3 regions of the Candidatus Symbiopectobacterium sp. NZEC127 genome follow, and region 1 is predicted to be linked to each of the others. Evidence: riboswitches for the same ligand, from Rfam matches in the RefSeq annotation. Region 1 holds a riboswitch; each other region holds the start of a gene.
What was found. Region 1 has a riboswitch for thiamine pyrophosphate ahead of thiB (thiamine ABC transporter substrate binding subunit). Riboswitches for the same ligand answer to the same signal wherever they lie in the genome.
Positions count from the first base shown of each region.

Region 2: linked by a shared signal. The riboswitch ahead of thiC (phosphomethylpyrimidine synthase ThiC) and the one ahead of thiB (thiamine ABC transporter substrate binding subunit) in region 1 are both predicted to bind thiamine pyrophosphate.
Region 3: linked by a shared signal. The riboswitch ahead of thiM (hydroxyethylthiazole kinase) and the one ahead of thiB (thiamine ABC transporter substrate binding subunit) in region 1 are both predicted to bind thiamine pyrophosphate.

Region 1 is NZ_JAGFPG010000003.1:233,297-236,455, forward strand. Features, by position in the region: gene thiP (thiamine/thiamine pyrophosphate ABC transporter permease ThiP) at 1-1,032, opposite strand, end outside; gene thiB (thiamine ABC transporter substrate binding subunit) at 1,008-2,021, opposite strand; TPP riboswitch at 2,066-2,195, opposite strand; gene sgrR (HTH-type transcriptional regulator SgrR) at 2,220-3,159, opposite strand, start outside.
Region 2 is NZ_JAGFPG010000011.1:7,912-11,070, forward strand. Features, by position in the region: gene nudC (NAD(+) diphosphatase) at 1-63, opposite strand, end outside; gene rsd (sigma D regulator) at 172-636, shown strand; TPP riboswitch at 758-881, shown strand; gene thiC (phosphomethylpyrimidine synthase ThiC) at 1,011-2,969, shown strand; gene thiE (thiamine phosphate synthase) at 2,966-3,159, shown strand, end outside.
Region 3 is NZ_JAGFPG010000001.1:2,111,147-2,114,305, forward strand. Features, by position in the region: gene thiD (bifunctional hydroxymethylpyrimidine kinase/phosphomethylpyrimidine kinase) at 1-522, opposite strand, end outside; gene thiM (hydroxyethylthiazole kinase) at 519-1,322, opposite strand; TPP riboswitch at 1,360-1,456, opposite strand; gene J5069_RS09685 (H-NS family nucleoid-associated regulatory protein) at 2,018-2,416, shown strand; gene J5069_RS09690 (VOC family protein) at 2,673-3,071, opposite strand.

The DNA of each region.
Region 1 (3,159 bases):
CAGCGCACCCGCACCGAGTGCGATACGCAGGGATGTCCACAGCGTTTGCCACAGCGCGGGCTGTTTCAGCACCGTCAGCATCGCCGGATTGAGGCCGTCCAGCACCACGGCCAGCAAGGGTGGCACCAGCAATAACAGCGCTGCCAGGATAATCACGGTATCGCCCAGACGTCCGGCCAGCGAATCCTGCGGGTTGTGCCAGCGCAATTGCTGGGTATTGCCCACGGCAAACCACGATCCGAGTCGTTGACTCAGTAACACCAAGCCCAGACAGCAGACCATCTGGATCAGCGCCAGCCCTGCGGCGCGCGCGGGATCGTAATCAAAACTCAATGCCTGATAGATAGCCAGTTCGATGGTGGTGGCACGCGGGCCGCCGCCGAGTGACAGCACGGTAGCAAAACTGGCGAAGCAGAGCATGAAAATCAGTGCCGCACTGGGCAGGATCTGACGCCGCAACCAGGGCCACTCAATAAGACGAAAGGTTTGCCAGGTATTCATGCCCAACTGTGCCGCTAACTGACGTTGTTCCGTGGAGATGGATTCCAGGGCTTGCAACAGCAGGCGTGTCGCCAGCGGCAGATTAAAGAACACGTGGGCCAGCAGGATCCCTTGCAGTCCATAGGGGGAAAAGGTGTAGTCAAAACCGAGTGCGCTTAAGCCCTGAGCCAGCCAGCCCTGTCGCCCGTAAACGCGCAGTATGCCAAATACCGCCACCAACACCGGTAACACCAGCGTCATGGCACACAGGCGCAACAGCCAGGTTCTGCCAGGAAAATGGCGGCGGTAAAGGGCGCGAGCCAGCACAATGGCGGGCAGCGTGGAGAGTAACGCCGAAAGCAATGCCTGCCAAAAGGTAAAGCGCACCACGTACCACACATAGCTGTCACCCCACAGCGTTTGCCATGGGGTATCCGGTGCCTGATGCCAGAGTGCGCCAAACGCCAGCAGGGCTACGCCTGCCAGCAATGCGGCGGTGAACAGCCCCGGCCAGAGCCAGTGTGGGATCAGCGGCTGACGGCGCGTTGCCATGCCTGAATCCACTGCCCGCGCAGGTCCGCCACCTCTGGTGCGCTAAAGGACAGCGCTTTTTCCGGGCGCGCCAGAGACTGGAATCCTTCCGGCAGTGCCACGCCGGTGACCGGATACATCCAGTTGGTGGTTGGGATCAGGCTTTGGAACGTCGGGCTGAGGATAAACTGCATAAAGCGGTTTGCGAGTTCCGGCTGCTTGCTGGCGCTCAACTGCCCGGCAACCTCAACCTGCATATAGTGGCCTTCGCTGAACAGCGCCGCCGCGTAGTTCGTCTTTTTCTCTTCGATAATGTGATAGGCCGGAGAGGTGGTGTAGCTCAGCACCAGATCCGCCTCGCCCTTGAGGAACAGGCCATAAGCCTCACTCCACCCTTTGGTGACGGTAACGGTTTTACGTGCCAACTTTTGCCAGGCGTCGGGGGCCTTATCGCCATACACCTTTTGCATCCACAGCAGCAGGCCCAGCCCCGGCGTACTGGTGCGCGGGTCTTGATAAATCACCTTCAGCGGCTGATCGCTGTTGATCAGGGCATCAAGACTGGTCGGTGGATTTTTTAGCGTGTCTTTGTTGTAGACGAACGCGAAGTAGCCGTAATCATAAGGCAGGAACGTGGCATTGTTCCAACCGCCCGGCAGCGTTAACGCGTCGGTTTTTACGTTGTGTGCACTAAACAGCCCGGTATCCGATGCCGCTTTGAGCAGGTTGTTATCCAGCCCCAGCACAATATCTGCTTTGCTGTTTTTGCCTTCCATGCGCAAGCGGTTCAACAGGGCAACGCCATCTTCCAGCGCGACGAAATTCAATTCACACTCGCACTCTTTTTCGAAGGCTTTTTTAATTGCCGGGCCGGGGCCCCATTCAGACGCGAAGGAATCGTAGGTGTAAACGGTCAACGCAGGCTTGGCATTCGCGGCAGCGGAGCCGAGCATCAGGGCGGTGAGGCCGAAAACGGGAAGCAATAAACGGGATAATAGCGACTGTAACACTTTGCACTCCTGGGTAGATTAGGGTGGCAAAGGACTTTGAGGCAGGCGAATGCACTCTCAAATCCCTTCGCCGGTATTAACCGGATCAGGTTCGACGGGTATTTTCTCAGCATAAATACCGTGCGTTGACAAAGCGATATCGTCAACAAACGGCCTGCACCCCGTTGAGAACGTCATTATTGTAAAGGGTTTGTAGCATCAGGGAAAGTCGGCGTCGTGCTCCGGCGGCACAAACCAGGCGGATTTGAAGTCGAACCAGCCCAACATATTCATGCGCACGCCGCGCATGCTGCGCTGCCCCTGCAACTGTAACCAGTGGTGAAACAGCGGATGGATCTCACCGCTTTCAATCAGGCGCTGGCTGAAATCAGCGATAGAGAGCGTTTGAGCGCGCCAGCGCTGTACATCTTGTTGTAACGAATCACTCAGGCAGTGACGCAGCAGCGGTAACTCATACAGCAGGGCGAACAGCGAGAACTCCAGCGGCGGGTAGCAGTTGACGCTGCTCAGCCAGATGTCGCTTTGCGCTTCTCCCAGATACCATTGCTCGTAGTCGACTTTCTGTATATGCAACGTAACGCCCTGCTGCGCCAACAGATCATGCATGATCTCGCCAATGATGCGGTACTCGGGGTGCTCCTGATAAAACGTCAGCGTCACGTCCGTGAGTCCGGCGGGTTTGGGTTGCAGGTTGACAAGACGCTGGTGGTGCCAGCGTGGCAACAGGCTGTACGCCGGTGACCAGTCATAGCGGCGCGTATTGTCGGTCTGGCCGAGCAGGGCAATGGGGTGGAAAATCTGACTGATCCAGCGGCGTACCTCGCTGTTCGCGCCCTGCGCAGAGCGGGTATCAAACAGCAGGAAATAGCACCCTTCCTCCATGCGGCTTTCCAGCTCGTCGCGCGTGGTGGTGTCGCTGTGTACCTGAATGGATACCGGCAGCTCTTCGGAGGCGTCTGGCAGCACCCAGATATTGACCTCATCGATCAGCGCCCGGTAGCCGAAATAGTCATCAAAGGCTTTTATTTTCAACTGGCTGTCGCTGTTTTTCTCCACCGCGTAGGGGCCGGTGCCGACAGGGTGGCGCGCAAAATCGGCCTGTGCCTGCCAGTCGTGGGGCAGGATCATGGCATGTGCG
Region 2 (3,159 bases), on a different contig from region 1:
CACTTGATTATCATGGCTGACCACCCACCATCCATGCTCATCACCTTTTAATGTTTGTTCCATATCTTTTCTATTGCTCCACAGACACTTCACTGGCATTTTAACTGTCAGGGATATGGCAGAATTTCATCGTCACCGATTGTTCTTTCTTATCAATGCACGGAGTCAACAATGTTAAACCAATTACAAAGTCTGACTGAGTACGTTGGTGGCAATAATGCGTTAATCGACCAATGGCTACAAGCGCGCAAGCAACTTCTGGTTGCCTATTACCATCTGGTCGGCATTAAGCCAAACAAAGATAAACACACCCCGCTCGATGAGCAGGCCTTGGATGATTTTTGCCACAACCTTGTGGACTATCTTTCCGCCTGCCATTTCCATGTTTATGAGCGCATCCTGCAAGAGGCGGTTGTACTGAGCGATCAAAAGCTGGCGCAAACGCACCGTCTGGCGCTGGCGTTGCAGGCCAACACCCAATTCATTATGGATTTCTACGACAGCAGTCTGGCGACCGCCATCGATCACGACAACTGCATTGAGTTTCAGCAAGCGCTGTCGAGCGTCGGCGAAGCCATGGCGGAACGCTTTGCACTGGAAGATCGCCTGATTCGTCTGGCGATTGATAAAGAATAACGCCATCGCCCCACCTTACATTTTGACAGTGTCTCTCAGACGTCCTAAAGTGTTAGCGTTTTATTAACCTCATGGTAATGGGGTTATTGCTTGGTAAACAGCCTCTGAGCTGACTATCGGGCGTATCTTGTCGGAGTGCCTAGCGTGTTTATGTGATACATAAACCGCAGGCTGAGACCGTTTATTCGGGATCCGCGGAACCTGATCAGGTTAAAACCTGCGAAGGGAACAAGAGTAATCCACTCTGTTTTGTCACCGTTGTCATCGCCATGTTGTTACCGGCATAGCGCGTAAAATCGGGGCCAAAGCAACCATAATTACTCCCTGCGAGCTCCAGACAAGCATTTTTCCTTAACCATAATCAGGAACATGCTATGTCTCAATCACCCGCTACAACGCCTAAAACCCCGTCTGGCCGTCGCGAAAAGCGCGAAGCAGCCGAGGCATTTATTCATAATCTGCGCGGCACTGCCTTTCCTAACTCCACGCGCATCTACCTTGCCGGGTCGCGCAGCGATATCCGCGTGCCGATGCGGGAAATCGCCCTCAGCCCAACGCTGGTGGGTGGTGGCAAAGATAACCCTCACTATGAACCTAACGAAGCCGTGCCGGTGTATGACACCGCGGGGCCGTATGGCGATCCCGATGCGCGGCCGGACGTGCGTACTGGGCTGGCGAAACTGCGTGCTGACTGGATTGCAGAACGTAGCGATACCGAGCCGCTCTCCGGCGTCAGCTCCCGTTTTACCCAGCAGCGACTGGCGGATGCCGGGTTGGATCACCTGCGCTTTGAACAGTTGCCGCAGCCCAAACGCGCTCAGTCGGGCAAATGCGTCACGCAATTGCACTATGCGCGCCAAGGGATCGTCACGCCGGAAATGGAGTTTATCGCCATCCGCGAAAACATGGGACGCGAGCGCATTCGCAGCGAAGTGCTGCGCCACCAGCATCCGGGGCAAAGCTTTGGCGCGATCCTGCCGGACAACATCACCCCGGAATTTGTGCGTCAGGAAGTCGCCGCAGGCCGTGCCATCATCCCGTCCAACATCAATCACCCTGAATCTGAACCGATGATTATCGGGCGCAATTTTCTGGTCAAGGTGAACGCCAATATCGGCAACTCGGCGGTCACCTCGTCTATCGAGGAAGAGGTGGAAAAGCTGGTCTGGTCCACGCTGTGGGGGGCCGATACGGTGATGGATCTCTCCACTGGACGCTATATTCACGAAACCCGTGAATGGATCCTGCGCAACAGCCCGGTGCCGATTGGCACCGTTCCTATTTATCAGGCGCTGGAGAAGGTCAACGGCATAGCGGAAAACCTCACGTGGGAAATGTTCCGCGATACGCTGCTTGAGCAAGCAGAGCAAGGGGTTGATTACTTCACCATTCATGCGGGTGTGCTGCTGCGCTATGTGCCGATGACCGCACAGCGTCTGACCGGCATTGTATCGCGCGGCGGCTCCATCATGGCGAAGTGGTGCCTGTCGCATCATCAGGAGAATTTCCTCTACGTCCACTTCCGTGAAATCTGTGAGATTTGTGCCGCCTACGACGTTGCCCTGTCACTGGGCGATGGCTTGCGTCCCGGCTCCATTCAGGATGCCAACGATCAGGCGCAGTTTGCCGAACTGCATACCCTGGGCGAGCTGACCAAAATCGCCTGGGAGTATGACGTGCAGGTAATGATTGAAGGGCCGGGACATGTGCCGATGCAGATGATTCGCCGCAACATGACCGAAGAGCTGGAGCACTGCCACGAAGCGCCGTTCTATACCCTGGGGCCGCTGACCACCGATATCGCCCCCGGTTATGACCATTTCACCTCCGGTATCGGGGCCGCGATGATTGGCTGGTTCGGTTGCGCCATGCTCTGCTACGTCACGCCGAAAGAACACCTCGGGCTGCCCAACAAAGAGGATGTGAAGCAGGGGCTTATCACCTACAAGATCGCCGCGCATGCCGCCGATCTGGCGAAAGGGCATCCCGGCGCGCAGATCCGCGATAACGCCATGTCCAAAGCGCGCTTTGAGTTTCGTTGGGAAGACCAGTTCAATCTGGCGCTCGATCCGACCACCGCGCGCGCCTATCACGATGAAACCCTGCCGCAAGAATCTGGCAAAGTCGCACATTTCTGTTCCATGTGCGGGCCCAAATTCTGTTCGATGAAAATTTCGCAGGAAGTGCGTGAGTACGCGGCGAAAAATCCGGTCCCCGCCGTGGAAGCGCAGCCAATTGAAATCGGCATGGCAGAGATGTCGGCCCAGTTCCGAGCGCGCGGCAGCGAGCTCTACCACAGTGCCACGACGCTGCTCGGGGAGGATGCGAAATGAATCCGGCATTTCCCGCAACCGCGCCCCAGCTCGGGCTTTACCCGGTAGTGGACAGCGTGACCTGGATCGAGCGCCTGCTCAGCGCTGGCGTAAAAACCATCCAGTTACGCATCAAGGATAAAACCGCAGCACAGACCGAGGCCGTCATCATGCAGGCCATCGCGCTCGGGCAGGATTATCAGGCTCGCTT
Region 3 (3,159 bases), on a different contig from region 1:
GCACCCCATCTCCAGCAGCCCTTGCCCTTGTGCTTTCATCTCACTTTCTGTGGTTGCCGCATTGCACGCCAACAGCGCCGCCGCCTCCGGCAGATTAGGGGTTATCAGTGACACGCGCGGCAGCAGCGTCTCACGAATCGCGGCGACCGCTTCAGGCGCCAATAGCGGATCGCCGCTTTTCGCCAGCATCACCGTATCCAACACAATATAAGGTACGGCATAGCGTTGCAGGCGCTCGGCGACCGCTTCGACAATATCACTTTGCGCCAGCATGCCGATCTTCGCACTGTCGATACGCACATCGCTCAGCACGGAATCCAGTTGAGCCGCCACAAAATCAGGTTCAATACGATAAACCGACTGAACCCCCTGCGTATTCTGCGCCACCAGCGCAGTGATCACACTGGTGCCATAGGCGCTTAGGGCAGAAAACGTTTTCAGATCGGCCTGGATCCCTGCTCCACCGCTAGGATCGGTGCCTGCGATTGTTAACGCATTTATTCGGGGAACCTGCTCTTTCATAAGGTGCATGTCTGTGCCTCCTGGCGCAATAGCGCAAGCGCATCCAAAAACGCAGGCGTAAAACTGCCCGGCCCGTTGGCTTGCGCGGCGGCACGCTCCCCTGCCTGTGCCATTACGGCACAGGCTGTCGCAACCTGAGATAATCGGTCCGCACCGCGCGCACAGAATGCCGCAACGACGGCGGAGAGTGCGCACCCGGTACCCACCACGCGCGTCATCATCGGATGACCGCCCTTTACCGCCCAGACGCGCACACCGTCCGTGACGTAGTCCACCTCTCCCGTCACCGCCACCACCGTTGACCAACGCGCCGCCAGTTCGCGTGCGGCAGGGATGGCCGTGAAGGAAGCGTCCTGGCTATCAACGCCTCGGCCCTGCGAATTGACACCAGACAGCGCGATAATTTCCGAGGCATTGCCGCGAATCGCCGCCGGTTTGCAAGGCAGCAATTCGCGCACAAAATCGGTACGAAAGCGCAACCCGCCAACCGCGACGGGATCCAGCACCCAGGGCTTGTCCGCCTGGTTAGCGCTATGCACGGCGGCCAGCATCGCATCGGCACGCGTTGCTTCTAAGGTCCCCACGTTGATCAGAAGCGCATCGGCCAACGCGGCAAACTGTGCCGCCTCGCCCGGATCCACCACCATCGCAGGAGATGCACCGAGCGCCAGCAAGACATTGGCGGTAAAAGACTGGACCACATCGTTGGTCAGGCAATGGACTAACGGCGAAGCCGTTGAGAAATCGTGCAACGCTGCCGCCGCGTGGGCAGCAGAAAAATCGGTGGGCAGGTCGTTCATTATCACTCCCAACCGGCGTGTAAGAAGACGGTAGCCGATCGGAATACCGAGACTTCCCTACGCTGGCATTATCCAGATCAGGTGGTACGGGTATTTCTCAGCCTTCACAAAGAAGGGCACCCCGAGTCATCGCAACATCAATTTACTGTGTGACTGCCACAGCAAAACATATTCAGGATAATCATCAAACCACAGTGTGTAAATTGATTTGTATTCGCCTACCGTCAAAGGGCGGCTGCCTGACAGGGCATTCATTCGCCGCTGAATGAAAGGAACGCTAAACGGTACGGTTTTTCACTCGTTCCCCCCAGATCCCTTCGCCTGTGCGTATGCCACGCTGGCATTATATTCTTCCCTGTTACGCTTATACCCTTAAATAATTAGCGTTATGCGCAGGGAGAAAATGAGCGCGCCCCGATAAGTTGACACGGGTAAGGGATTAGGGATGTCAATGCCGCTAACAGACAACCCCGCTTAAGTATCGATTGATGAATTAATAAATAGCGGCAACCGCGAGGCGTTGCGTTATTAACCAGCTAACGATTAACGCTCCTGCTTTACCCACGCCGCCTGTTACGCATTTTTTTACATAAGGCGCTATAAAAAAATATTTCATGCCGACGTATCTGGTGTATATTGGAAAATCAAAAAATATCTTGTAAGCTAATAATGTCTCTTCTTTTTAAAGGAACACCATGATGAGTTTTGACGTGCTAAGTAATATTCGTTCTCTTCGCGCTCAGGCCCGAGATACCGATCTTGAAACCCTGGAAGAGCTGTTAAGCAAATTCACTGCAATTGTGGAAGAGCGCCGCGAAGAAGACAGCAAAATTCAGAAAGAGCAGGCAGAACGTTTGGCAAAACTGGATGCCATTCGTGCTCAGCTTCTTGAAGACGGTATTGATCCGGCTGAACTGCTGGAAAGCGTGAAATCCAAACCGGCCAAGACCAAACGCGATCCTCGTCCGGCGAAATATAAATATATTGATGAGAATGGCACCGAACAAACCTGGACCGGCCAAGGCCGTACGCCTAAAGCGATCCGTGAAGCCATTGATGGCGGAAGCAAAACGCTGGAAGATTTCGAGATTTAATTTGTTCTCTTCCTTGCCGTATTAGCGCGCATCACTTGTCTTGTTATGCATGGAGTAACGTTGTACTCCATGCATATCTTTTCTAATCCGCGATCGTTATCACCACCCGTGTTTCGCCGTCCTTAAGAAAAAGTTTTCATCCCCCAAGACCCGATTAAAAATGGCGAAAAATTAATACCGCAGGTGTATTAGCGTGCGTATCAATCAGGATCCGATTTTCTTTGATCGTTTGCAGCCAGCAAAAGAAGTGATATCCCTAAGGTGCAATGCTGCGATGAAAGACGGCTTCGATGTTATATCCATCAGGATCGCGCACAAATGCCGCATAATAATGGGCATGATACAGATCTCGAATTCCCGGCTTTCCGTTATCCTGTCCGCCCGCCGCGATTGCCGCATGATAAAAAGCATCTACAACGTCACGCGTCTCAGCACTAAATGCAAAATGCGTCGCCGGACAAGGTAATGCTTTTCCCTGATAGATCCAAAATTCGCCGCCCGGATCGCTGGACTTTCCATATCCTTCCAACACGCCAAAACTTATCGCATGATTAAAATCTTTGATCAGACGATAACCTAACGGTGCCAGTGCACTTTCATAAAACTGCCGACTGCGATCAATATCTGTCACCGGAACACTTAAATGATCTAACATTGAACGTTCCTTCTGTTATAAACATGAAACCGCTTGCCCATTGATGCTTCCTGTTTTCATCCTGAAAACAGATCTCGTTTAGCGAAAG